One region of the Frankia sp. Mgl5 genome, then DNA from elsewhere that is predicted to be linked to it. Evidence: predicted binding sites of a transcription regulator. Region 1 holds the regulator's gene; each other region holds the start of a gene.
The links. The regulator LexA, encoded in region 1, represses DNA repair genes until DNA is damaged. The targets are predictions, from matches to a motif close to CGAACNNNNGTTCG.
Positions count from the first base shown of each region.

Region 2: the regulator LexA is predicted to act here: its motif matches at 2,258-2,271, upstream of MXD62_RS27950 (DUF222 domain-containing protein).
Region 3: the regulator LexA is predicted to act here: its motif matches at 2,565-2,578, upstream of MXD62_RS13060 (HNH endonuclease signature motif containing protein).

Region 1 is NZ_JALKFY010000614.1:58,956-63,327, reverse strand. Features, by position in the region: gene nrdR (transcriptional regulator NrdR) at 298-858, opposite strand; gene MXD62_RS14545 (LysM peptidoglycan-binding domain-containing protein) at 1,281-1,529, opposite strand; gene lexA (transcriptional repressor LexA) at 2,454-3,206, shown strand; gene hflX (GTPase HflX) at 3,322-4,372, opposite strand, start outside.
Region 2 is NZ_JALKFY010000796.1:19,355-23,726, reverse strand. Features, by position in the region: gene MXD62_RS27955 (carboxyl transferase domain-containing protein) at 1-1,314, shown strand, start outside; gene MXD62_RS27950 (DUF222 domain-containing protein) at 1,565-2,074, opposite strand; gene MXD62_RS27945 (MFS transporter) at 2,441-4,048, shown strand.
Region 3 is NZ_JALKFY010000609.1:55,775-60,146, reverse strand. Features, by position in the region: gene MXD62_RS13075 (hypothetical protein) at 1-448, opposite strand, end outside; gene MXD62_RS13070 (recombinase family protein) at 513-1,955, opposite strand; gene MXD62_RS13065 (hypothetical protein) at 2,008-2,409, shown strand; gene MXD62_RS13060 (HNH endonuclease signature motif containing protein) at 2,611-3,957, shown strand; gene MXD62_RS13055 (MarR family winged helix-turn-helix transcriptional regulator) at 3,992-4,372, opposite strand, start outside.

The sequences.
Region 1 (4,372 bases):
CCTGTATTACGTGCGCCGCGGGCGGCTTCCGTGGCCTCGCGCAGTACACGGACCACCGCGGCTCCGAGACCGGTGTGGCTCCGACTCCGCACCGACACGGCTCCAGGCTGGTTCCATTCCAGGTCGTTACACGGACCTGGACGCTCGCCGGACCGCGCCTCGACGCCTCCCCCGCGCCCGGCCCGCGATGCCGGAGCCGGCAGGCGGCCCACCGGCCGGGTTCGTGAGGCCGGCGCGGATCAGGCTGGGTCACTCATGGACGCCCGGATCCCGGTTCCGGGACCTCGGGCCGGTGCGTCAGGGGCCGGCCGCCGCCCGTGGGCCCGTGGTCACCGGAACGACGACAGCCGAGGCCCCGGTGGCCGCCGGCATCGCGGTCGGCTTCCCGGCGACGGGCGGCTCACCGCCGCCAGCCGACTCGGCACGCAGGGCCGCGATCGCCGCCTCGAAGTCGCCGAGCGACTCGAACGCCAGGTAGACGGAGGCGAAGCGGAGGTAGGCCACCTCGTCCAACTCTCGGAGGGGGCCGAGGATCGCTCGGCCGACATCCTCGGCGGCCACCTCCGCGGAGCCCGAGGAGCGCACCGTCTCCTCGACCCGCTCCGCCAGCAGCGCCAGATCGTCCGACCGGACGGGGCGGCCCTGGCACGCCTTGCGCACTCCCACGATCACCTTCGCGCGGCTGAAGGGCTCGGTGGCCCCGCTGCGCTTACGGACCCGCAAGGAGGCCTCCTCCATGGTCGTGAACCGACGGCCACAGGCCGGACACGACCGCCGGCGCCGGATCGCGGCGCCTTCCTCGGCCTCCCTGCTGTCGACGACACGGCTGTCGGGATGCCGGCAGAAAGGGCACCGCATGGTCCGCTCCCCTCCACCCCGGGCAGGCTGACACTGCCGCCCGCGGGGTGCGTCCGACTGGGTTCCGTCACCTCGACCGGCGGCCCCGTGGACAGACGGTCAAGGCCCTGTGGATTACCTGTGTAACAACCTGTGGATGACTTGCGGTGCTGAAACTACAAGATGTTGTGTCCACCGTAGCGCACACCCCCGACAGATCCGACACCGACCCCTCCGGTGCATGTGGTCCTCAGGTGTGTTCTCGCCAGCCCGCGCCGGGGCCACGACAGGCGGTGACACCAGCCGGACGTGCCCTCGGTGGGGCAGCCGCAACACCTGGCACACCGAACGCACCGGGCATGCCGGGCATGCCGGGCCGCCGAGCCATCGGGCATCGAGCCACCGGGGCATCGGGGCATCGGGGCCGCAGCAGGAAAGCCGGGTCAGGGGAGCCGGAGCTCCTGACCGGGCGTGAGCGTCACCGTGTCGAGGCCGTTCAGGGTCATGAGCCCGCGGACGGTGTCGCGGGTGTCGGCCTCGGGGGCGGCCTCGTGGGCGATCTCCCAGAGCGTCTCCCCGGACCGCACGACGTGCGTCCGGTAGCTCACCGGGACGCCGGTGAACGCCTGTGACGCCGTCACCAGCACCAACGAGAAGACAAGGCCGAGGACCGTGCTCGCCAGCGCCACCACGACGACGCGGCCGCGCCTGGTCAGCCGCAGCGGCGGCCGCGCACCCGACCTCCCCCGCCCACCGGCCCGCGACCGGGACCCGGCCCGAGGTCGAGGTCGAGGTCGAGCCTCAGGCCGGGCGTGGGGCTGAGGCCGGGGACGCTGGGGCTGGGACTGCCCGCTCGGCCCAGGACGCGGCTCGGGCACCGTGGCGGCCGACCCGGCCGCGGCCAACCCGACGGCTGCCTCACGCCACCACATGCCGGGCATCTCGATGACGGACGCCCCGGATCGCCGCTCACCGCCCCGCCTGGACTCAGCAGGCGGCACCGTGGCAGCCGGAGCAGCCCCCGAGAGACCACATCGGGCGCCACGAGAGCGAACCGGGCGCCCTACCGGCACGCGGCCCATGCCGCGCACCGCCACCCCCCGCACCCCGCGGCCACGGACGGCGACTCCGCCCACCGCGGCTCCACGCACGCCACGTGCCCCCCGCGCACCCGTCGCGACCTGCGCACCCTGCCGCAGCGCGCAGCTGCGGGACACCGGGTGACCCCGCCGAACTGACGCATTCCCACCGGCCGCACCGCCACCGTCGGTCATGCCAACCTCCCAGGCACGAACACTTGTTCGATCGAACGCCTGAGCGATTCTTACACGGCCACCACGCACACTTCCCCCGACACGCTCGAACAGACGTTTGAGATTCGGCGACCGGCCGACTACCGTCAAGGACGATCAGTTGTGGACGATCGTGCGAGATGAACCGAGCACGAAGGACCCCGCCAAACCGATCAGCCGAACCGATCAAAAGTTACTAATCGGACAAAGCATTGGAACGACCGGGTGGGTGTTGGCGGAGCCGGGCCGTCGACCACCCGGTCCTTGGCAGCCGCCGGTGGCACCATCCGCCGCGCGTAAGCATCGACAGGAGAGCGGTAGGCGATGACCAGCCAGGAACGGGGTACCCGCCGAGGTGACACCCGTGGCAACGTCCGGGATTTTCCCGACAGCCCCGCGGACGCCTCGGGCCTGACGCAGCGGCAGAAGAAGGTGCTCGAGGTCATCCGGTCCGCGGTGGAGCGGCGCGGATACCCGCCGAGCGTCCGGGAGATCGGCGAGGCTGTCGGCCTGACCAGCACCAGCAGCGTCGCGCACCAGCTCAAGGTGCTGCAGGAGAAGGGGTTCCTCCGGCGCGACCCGAACCGGCCGCGGGCGATGGAGGTGCTTCCGATCGGCGGCGCGAAGGCCGGCGGGCGTTCCCGCGCGGGTGCCGCGGCGGCGGCCGGCGCACCCGCCGAGACAACGGCGCTGGAGGCCGGCACGCCCACCTACGTCCCCCTGGTGGGGCGGATCGCGGCCGGTGGGCCGATCCTCGCCGAGCAGGCGATCGAGGACGTCTACCCACTGCCGAAGGAGATCGTCGGCGAGGGAACTCTGTTCCTGCTCAAGGTGGTCGGCCAATCGATGATCAATGCCGCCATCTGTGACGGCGACTTCGTCGTCGTCCGGCAGCAGCCGGTGGCGGACAACGGCGAGATCGTCGCGGCGATGATCGATGGAGAGGCCACGGTCAAGCGGTTCCGGCAGCGCGACGGCCGGGTGTGGCTGGCGCCGGAGAACCCGGCCTTCTCCGACATCCCGGCCGAGGACGCGACCATCCTCGGCCGCATCGTGGCGGTGATGCGCCGGGTCTGATCCCCGGCACGCGGCCGGCACCGGGCAGGCCGGGCACCGGTCAGACGTCAGGCGTCTGACCGGTGCGGTGTTCAGCTCGCGGTGTTCCGTCGGGGCTGGTGTTCAGGCAGGGTCGTCAGGCGCGGAACGGCTCCAGCTCGGCGGCCAGGCCCACGGGCACGCGCGCGGCGACCTCGGTGCCCTTGCCGGTGTGCTCGACTCGGAGCACCTCGCCGATCTGGTGGATGCGGGAGACGAGATCGCCCCGGGTGTAGGGCACCAGCAGGGACATCTCGACCTCCGGGTGCGGTATCCGCGCCGAGAGCGCCTCCACCAGCTCCTGCAGCCCCGCCCCGGACCGCGCCGAGACAAAGATGGCGTCCGGCACCGCCTGGCGCAGGACGGCGAGCGTGGTCGGGTCGACCGCGTCCACCTTGTTGACCACGATGAGCTCGGGCACCCCGGCCGCGTCGATCTCGGCGAGCACCTCGCGCACGGCCGAGATCTGCCCCATCGGGTCCGGGGCCGAACCGTCGACGACGTGCAGGACGAGGTCGGCGTCCACCACCTCCTCGAGCGTCGAACGGAACGCCTCGACGATCTGGTGCGGCAGGTGGCGCACGAAGCCGACCGTGTCGGCCAGGGTGAAGATCCGGCCGTCGGGCAGCGTGGCCCGGCGCACCGTCGGGTCGAGGGTCGCGAACAGCGCGTCCTCGACCAGTACGCCCGCCCCGGTCAGTCGGTTGAGCAGCGACGACTTGCCGGCGTTGGTGTAGCCGGCGATCGCGACGGCGGGAACGGCACCGCGGCGGCGCGACGACCTCTTGGTCGCCCGGACGGTGGCCATCCCGGTGAGCTCTCGGCGCAGCTTGGTGATGCGCGCGCGCAGCCGGCGACGGTCCGTCTCGATCTTCGTCTCACCGGGGCCACGGGTACCGATCGGCGCCCGGCCGCCGCTGGCGGCCTGCCGGGACATCGACTCACCCCAGCCGCGCAGCCTCGGCAGCATGTACTGCAGCTGGGCGAGCTCGACCTGCGCCTTGCCCTCGCGCGACGTCGCGTGCTGAGCGAAGATGTCGAGGATCAGCGCCGTCCGGTCGATCACCTTGACCTTGACGACCTCCTCGAGCTGGCGCAGCTGGCCGGGGGTCAGCTCGCCGTCGCAGATCACCGTGTCCGCGCCGGTC
Region 2 (4,372 bases), on a different contig from region 1:
GCCTCCGCCGACGGTTCGGGTGTCGTGGCCGGCCAGGGCCTCGTCGACGGCAACGAGGTCGTCGCCTTCGCCACCGACCCCACGGTCCAGGGCGGCGCGATGGGCCGGGACGGCTGCGCGCGCATCGTGCACGCGATCGAGTCGGCCGTCCGGATGAGCTGCCCCGTGATCGGTATCTGGCACTCCGGGGGCGCCCGCCTGCAGGAGGGTGTGGCCTCGCTCGACGGCGTCGGCCGGGTGTTCGCGGCGACGGTCCGTGCCTCGGGACGGGTGCCACAGATCTCGCTGGTCCTCGGGGCCGCGGCCGGCGGCGCCGCCTACGGCCCGGCGCTCACCGACCTGGTCATCACCGGGCCCGACGCGAAGGTCTTCGTCACCGGCCCGGACGTCGTCCGCTCGGTGACCGGCGAGGAGTGCACGGCCGACAGCCTCGGTGGCCCCGAGGTCCACTCGACCCGCAGCGGAGTCGTCCACCTCGCCTGCGACACCGACGACGCCGCGTTCGACCGGACCCGCGCGATCACCGCGCTGCTGGCCGACCAGGGCTCCATCGGCCACGTCGCCGAGCGTGAGCTCGGCGATCTGCTGCCGGAGAACCCCCGCCGCGCCTACGACGTGCGGCCGCTCGTCGCCGGCCTGCTCGACGACGAGGTCGTCGAGCTGCACCCCAAGTGGGCGCGCAACATCGTCACGGCCCTCGGCCGCCTCGGCGGGCGGACGGTCGGCGTGGTGGCGAACAACCCGCTGCGCCGCGGTGGCTGCCTCGACGCGCTCTCGGCGGAGAAGGCCTCGCGGTTCGTGCGGATGTGCGACTCGTTCGGGATCCCGCTCGTGGTGCTCGTCGACGTCCCCGGCTACCTGCCCGGCGTGGGTCAGGAGTGGGAGGGTGTGGTCCGGCGCGGCGCGAAACTGCTCTACGCCTTCTCCGAGTGCACCGTGCCCCGGGTCACCGTCGTCACCCGCAAGGCCTACGGCGGCGCGTACATCGCGATGAACGCCCGCTGCCTGGGCGCGACCGCGGTCTACGCGTGGCCGACCGCGCAGCTCGCGGTCATGGGGGCGGAGGCCGCGGTCGGCATCCTGCACCGCCGGCAGCTGGCCGAGGTGCCCGCCCAGCGCCGCCCGGACGTGATGGCCGAGCTGGCCGAGGAGCACATCCGCACCGTCGGCGGGATCGACCGCGCGGTGGAGCTGGGCGTGGTGGACGCGGTCGTCACACCCGGGACGACCCGCGGGGCGGTCGCGGCCGCGCTCGCCGACGCGATCGCCGAGGCCCGGGTGGACAAGAACGTTCACGGCAACATCCCTCTGTAGAGTTCCTCCCGCTCCACCCGGCCCGCCGGCCGGGGCGCTGGCCCTCGACGGCGCTGGTCTTCAGCGGCGCTGGTCTTCAGCGGCGCTGGTCTTCAGCGGCGCTGGTCTTCGAGACGTGGCGGCCGGGCGAGTCCCTGGACTCCCCCGGCCGCCACGTCTCATCTCGGGGCTGCGCCCTCCGGCCCGTGCTCCCGGGCCTCGCCACCGGACGCCGTCGCGGCCCACCGGACCCGCCCGGCGCAGTGGGCCGTCACGACCCAGGGGGCTCAGACCCGCCCGGGGGACGTGGGCTCTCCGACTCAGCCAGGCGGATCCACGTCCGAACGACGTTGCCCATCTGACGGCGGTTCATCCACAGGGCCGCGCGGGCGAAGATCGGGTCGGCGCTGCGCGCGAGCTCGCCGCGCGCGGCCTCCAGCGCGGGGGCGATGGCGCGGACGTGGTCGAAGCTGATCGTGCCCGTCCGGAAGGCCTCCGCGGTCACCGGCAGGGATCGCAGCGCGCGCGCCACCGTAAGCGCCGAGGTCGTCGTGGGGTGGACAAGCCTGCACTCCCGGCGCAGCCAGGCGGCCGCCGACCGGGCACCGTCGAGGTTCCACAGCTCGCGCCGGTCGAACTCCGCGAGCAGGCGGACCCAGCAGGCGTCGGTGGCGTCGACGAGCCGGCGCACGTCCGTCACCAGCAGGGCGAGCTCGGCGTCCGGCACCTCGCCGGGATCCACGGCCGCCAGCCGGGCCACCTGCGCGTCGAGATCCTTCACGGCCGCCTCCTGTCCGACACCCACACTCCACTCACTGGACGCCCCGTGTGCGGTGCCACCCCACGCGCCCGCCACCTCGCAGGCCCTGCCGACGGGGTCTGCCCTACCGACGGGGTCTGCCCTACCGGCGGCCCCTGCCCCGCCCGCGGGCAGCGCCTGCCCACCCGGCCACACCGAGATCGTCGAACACATGTTCGAATACTAGGGCATCGTCACCCAGCCACCAAGCCGCGGTCCGGATACGTGACCGATCCGCAGCCCCGAGCCGCCCGGCTCCACCCTCACTCCCGCCCGCCCGCGCGAAATACTTAGCTGCGCGAAATAAATATCGGCCGGGGCATGTTGTGGACCTGGGAGGTGCACCGCATGAGTCGTTCGGACCAGGTCACGTCGAGGACGAGCGCAGGAGGCACGGAAGAGGCGGGCACGCGGGTGCCATCGTCCACCGGCACCTTCGCCGCCCTTCAGGTGCCGAACTTCCGCCTCTTCCTCGGCGGTCAGGTGGTCTCGCTGTGCGGGACCTGGATGCAGATGATCGCCCTGGGCTGGCTGGTGCTGTCGCTCGGCGCGTCCGGCACCGAACTCGGGCTCGTCACCGCGGCCCAGTTCCTGCCCGTGCTGCTGTTCGGCGCCTACGGCGGGCTGATCGCCGACCGCTCGAACACCCGCAGGCTCCTGATCACCACTCAGATCATTCTCGGTTCCCTCGCCGTCCTGCTCGGCATCCTGGACCTGACGGGCACGGCACGCCTGTGGATGGTCGCCGCCGTCGCCGCGGCGATCGGGATGACCAGCGCGGTGGACAACCCTGCGCGGCAGAGCTTCGTCCAGGAGATGGTGGGATCGGAGTTCCTGCCCAACGCCGTCACGCTGAACTCGGTGACCATGAACGCGGCCCGGGTCGTCGGGCCCGGCATCGCCGGCATCCTCATCAGCCTGGTCGGCACCAGCGGCTGTTTCCTGCTGAACGGCGCCTCGTTCGTCGCCGTGGTCATCGCGCTCCAGCGGATCGACACCGCGGCGCTGGTACGCCGGCATCCCGTGCCGCGGGCACCGGGGCAGGTGCGCTCCGGGCTCGCCTACGCGATGCGGACGCCGAGCCTGCGGATCCCGCTGCTCATGATGGCCGTGATCGGAGCGTTGTCCTACGAGTTCCAGGTCGTGCTGCCGCTCGTGGCACGTGAGACCTTTGGCGGGTCGGCCGCGACGTACAGCCTTCTCACCGGCGCGATGGGTGCGGGGGCCGTGGCCGGTGGCCTGGTCGTCGCCCGGCACCGGCGGGTGGGGGTCCCGGCTCTGGCGGTCACCTCCGGGGTGTTCGGCGTGGTCACCCTGGTGGCAGCCGCGGCACCGGTGCTGGCGCTGGAGGTCGCCGCGCTCGTGGTGGTCGGCGCGGCGAGCGTCGCCTTCATCTCCACCGGCAACGCGACCGTGCAGCTCTCCGCGGCACCGGAGATGCGTGGCCGGGTGATGGCCCTGTGGTCGGTGGCGTTCCTCGGCTCGACCCCGGTCGGTGGCCCGATCGCGGGCTGGGTGTCCGAGACGTTCGGTGCGCGGGCCGGCCTGGCGATGGCCGGCGCGGCGGCGCTGGCGGGATCCGCCTTCGCGGCGGCGTCCCTGCGCGGCCAAGCGGCGCGCGCCCAGGCGGTCCCGGCGGCGGCCCGGCCGCCGGCCGCGCCAGCCGGCGGCCCGGCACTCGCCACGGGCACCGGCACGGCGCTCACCACCGGCACGGCACTCCCCCCGGACACAGCGGGCGACGCCGGCACAGCAGGAGGCACTGACACAGCGCTCGCCACCAGCACAGCGCTCGCCACCAGCACAGCAGTAGGCACCGGCACGGCGGTAGGCACCGCGACGTCGAACGACCCAACGGCTTCCGCGGTGGCCGACACCGCGCTCGGTAACCCGGTCGAGGCTGTTCTGAGCGCGGCGGCCGCACCGCAACGCGGGCCGGCCCTCCAGGACGTCTGACATCCCGGGTCGGGGGTCGGAGATCGCGGGCCGAACGCGAGGAGGCCTGGTGTCGGCGCAGCCCCGCCCGCGCGGGAAGCGAAGACGGGCCCGCACCAGCACGGGACGACCCCAGACCGCCATCTATCGGGCAAACCGCCCGGCACATCGAGGTAGCCTGCTCGCCCCTTGACGTCCTCCTCGCCGTTTCGGGCCGGATTCCGCCGAAAACGGCCACGAAACGGCGAGAAAGAAAGCAAAGGGCGAGTGCGTCGAGGGTTGGCCCGGGGCGGCGCCGACACCGCCCGGCCAGTACCTGTGTGCTGTGTGCGTGTGGTACCTGTG
Region 3 (4,372 bases), on a different contig from region 1:
CGAACTCACCCATGCCCTGCAGCTGACCGAGGATCGTGGCCCTGCTCTGCCTGATGCCCTTGTGCGCCAACATCGTCTGGGCGGCCTCAACCTCTCTGAGTACCTGACTTTCCGGCTCTCCGCAGGCTTCCACCCCGTCCGCCAGGAGACGGGAGTAACGGGCGATGTCGTTGGCGTCCGGGTCCGCGATGCCATCTCTCACGGCAGCCCTGTAGGCCGTCGATGTCGTTGCCACGGCCGCAGTGCTCGCGGCAGCATCCGGGCTCGGCGAGGTAAACCTTGGGGCGGCCACACTCGCCGATGTCGCCGTCAGCCCAGGCTGCGCGGCTGCGATGTCGTCATCCGGCGACAGAACGGCCCCCAACGCGAACATCCCGCCGAGAGCCAAAGCCACCACCGCGCCCGCCGAAGCAACCCCCCGCCGTTCCTGGTGTTCCTTCTCCTCCACCTGTACCCCCCTTGTGAGGGGGCCAGGCTAGCGAGAGCCCAACAGCCGCAGGCAACCAGCCCACTCACCGCCAGTCGACGTGGACCCTCGACGCATCCCACTTACCACCATTCGGCGCCGCCAACGGCGCCACCACCACCCGCTCCACACACGCCCGCGCCACCGCCCGCCTATGCGGGAAATCCATGTCCACCCAGCGCTTCCCCTGCGTGATCAGACTCAGATCCGGACGGCGCTCCGCCAACACCCTCTCCGCAGCCTCCAACCGCTCCGCAGGCCGCCGCCGAGCCGCATCCCGCTCCACCCGGGTGATCCGCTCCTCGCCGTAGTCCTCAGCGATCTCCTCCAGCTGCCGCTTCGCCGCATCCCGCGCCGCGACAGCCGCCGCCACCTGCAACTCCCGACCCTCACCCGGCCGAGCCGAATCCGGATCATCCACAACCGTCGCCAACCGCCTCGACACATGAAGATCCACCCGCGCGGACGACGCATCCACCCGCCCACACCCGAAATACCCCTGACGAGCCGAACACGAATAACTCGGATAGCCCTTCACCCCACCCGACATCGTCCTCATCGGCTTCCCGCACCCCTCCCGCCCACAGAACACCAGCCCCGTCAGCAGGTACTCATGCTTCGCAGCAGGCGACGGCGCCGCCCGCTCCGCCAACATCCGCTGCGCCTCCTCCCACTGCCCCCGCGGCACGATCGGCTCCCACGTCCCCACCGCCGCCACCACACCGTGATGCAACCGCAACCCGGCCGGCGCCCCCGACTGAAGCAGCTTCTTCACCGCCCGCGAGGTCCACGCAACACCCGTCACCGTCGACACCCCGGCCGCATGCAGCCGCTCGGCGATCCGCCCCGGGCTGACTCCAGCCAAAAACTCGCCGTAGATCATCCGCACCGATTCCGCCTCAGCGAGATCAACCACATACGTCGCAGGCGCCGGGATCATCTCCCCCGGATCATCCGGATCCGGCATCATCCGCCCCGACACCAGCCGAAAACCAAAAGGGCGATACCCGCCCGCATGCGGATGCCCAGCCTCCGCCAGCTCACGATGAGCAGACTTACTCTTCGCGGAGTTCGCGTCCGAGTAGTGCACCGCCGCCGCGATCTCCCCCCGCAAGTAATGCCTATCGCTGTAGTTCGACAGATCCCGGGCCGCACCGGCAGCCGTCACCACGATCAGCCCTCGCCGCTCCGCACGGTCGATCAGCTCCTCCAAGTCCCTGGGCTGCCTCATCATCCGGTCATAGCTGTAGATATAGAGCACCCTGCACAACCCGGCATCGATCCGCTGAAGGATCGCCTCCCAGCCCGGACGCTTGACGTTCCGCTTCCACGCGGAGAAGTTGTCATCCTTCGCCCGATAGGTGATCCTGTGCCCGTTCCGGGCCGCAGCCTGCCCGATCTCCCGGAGCTGCCTCTCGCACGACTCCTTGCGACCGGTCGGGTTCTTGCTGAGCCGCGCGTAGGCGTCCGCCGTGTCCGTCTCCTGCATGGTTCGAACACTACCGCCCAACCCCCATGCTGGTGTACCGTTAGCCCACGCGATGTCGCCGATCGGCGGGGTCGGGATCAATCTGGCGATCCAGGACGCGGTCGCCGCGGCACGTATCCTCCGTGCGCCCCTGCTCGCCGGCCGGGGCACCGGAACCGCACCACCGCCCGGGTGCCTGGCCGCGGTACAGCGTCGCCGCACGCCACCGACCATCCTCACCCAGCTTGCGCAGCGGGTCGCCCAACGAGGGTTGCTGCGCCCGGTGCTGGAGGCCGGCGACAAGCCGGTCACGGCGCCCATGCCGGTCCGGCTCCTCGCCCGGATACCGGCCGCCCAGCGCGTGCTCGCCCGTGCGGTCGGCGTCGGGCTCCGACCCGAGGCGGTCGGACAGGCCGCACCACACACCGCGACGGAGAACGTTTCCCGTGCAGCCACCAACAAGAATGATCGTTAGCCACTGAAGAAGCAAAAGAATTTGCCCGTCTTTGCTATCCATATAATTCATCTACTTATTTCCGTTCACCCACGAAACGACCCACCTACAGATCAGGTCACCCTCGGGGCGACTCGCCCGAACCCTTGCCAGCAGAGCCGACCCTACCCTAGGATCGAACGCATGTTCGAAGAATTTTGCTGACGGTGGGCGGTGAACCTGATGGATCAGTTCGACAGCTCCATGGCCCGGGCGTCGACGGCAGCGGGTATGGATTCCGAACCGCAGCGATCAGACGTCTCGTTCGACCTGGTGGGCGCACTCCACGCGATCCTGGCCGAGGCAATCGCGGCAACCGGCGCCGGAACCGCGAGGAGCGACCTGGATCAGGCCACGCCCTTCTTGCGGCGATTCCGTCATCGTGTCGACAGGTATCGCACCAAGTTAAAGGTGCTCGGCTGGCTTCAGGCAGGAATGATGGAGGATCTATCGGCCATCACTCATATGAATCCGCCGCGCGAGTCGGCGACCGGGACTTTTGACGAGCTCGCCCCGGAGGACGTGGCGATCGAGGTCGGCGCCTCCGCCACCTCGGTGGCGCGGGACATGACCTACGCGCGCACGATCACGGATCGGCTCCCCCACACGTTGGCGGCACTGAAAAACGGGGCAATCGATCTATCTCGGTTGAGATCCCTGGAACGCGCCGTTCGCCCGTTGAACGACGAACTGGCGGCCGCCGTGGAGAGCCGCGTGCTGGAAGGCGGGCCACGTCCCACTCAGGGAGCCTTCGCCGATGCGTGCCGACGCACGGTCCAGCGGATCGACCCCGACGGCTCGGCGGAGCGGGCCCGTTCACGAAGAGCCGCGCGACGGGTCTGGGTTCGTCCCGGCGAGGAGGGCAGCAGCACGCTGTCCGCGTTGCTCCCGGCGGAGGATGCAGACGCCTGCTACCGGCGAGTCGACCAGGTGACCCGCGAGATCGTCGCCGCCCGGGATACCCACGACGAACGGACGACGGACCAGATCCGGGCCGACGTCGTCGTCGACCTGCTCACCGGACGAGCTGAGCACGGCCGGCCGTTCTCCTGCGAAGTCCAGGTGGTCGTGCCCGTGACCACACTGCTCGGCATGTCGTCGGAGCCCGGTGAGATCCCAGGTGTCGGCACCATCCCCGGAGCTGTCGCCCGCGAGATGGCCGCTCGGCCAGGGTCGACCTGGCGGCGGCTCCTGACCGACCAGCGCGGCGTCCTCCTCGACGTCTCCGACCGCCGGCACCCCACCCCGGCGCAGGTACGTCACGTGCGCGCCCGCGACCGCACCTGCCGCATGCCCGGGTGCGCCCGGCGCGCGATCCACTGCGAGCTCGACCACACCGTCCCCGACGCCGTGGGCGGCCGGACAGCGCTGGACAATCTGGGCCTTCTGTGTCGGCGACATCACCGCATGCGCCATCGCGGTGGCTGGCAGATCAGCCAGCCACGTGAGGGTGTCTTCGAGTGGACCACGACACTGGGCAGAAGGATCACGGTTACCCCGCCGCCCTATCTCGAGCCCGAGACCTCATGATCTTGACGACAAATCCCGGGGCACGGGTGGCGAATCAGGCGGACGACGGGTGGTCGTCCGCGGCGAGCCGGGCCAGTACTGACGTGGCGATCGCGTCGAGGGCGTCGACCTGGGCTTCCGTGAGCATGTCGAACACATGCTCACGGACGAAAGCAACATGAGCGGGAGCGGCCTGTTCGATCATGGCGCGGCCACGCTCCGTGAGCACGACGAGGGCACCGCGGCCGTCGTCGGCGCACTCCTCGCGCGCCACGAGGCCACGCCGCTGCATCCGGGCGACGTGATGGGAGAGCCTGCTCTGCTCCCACGAGAGCTCCCTGGCCAGCTTGGTCACCCGCAGGCGCCCTTCGGGGGTGTCGGTGAGGCGGACGAGAACGTCGTAGTCGGCGAGCGAGATCCCCGCCTCCGCGGCGAG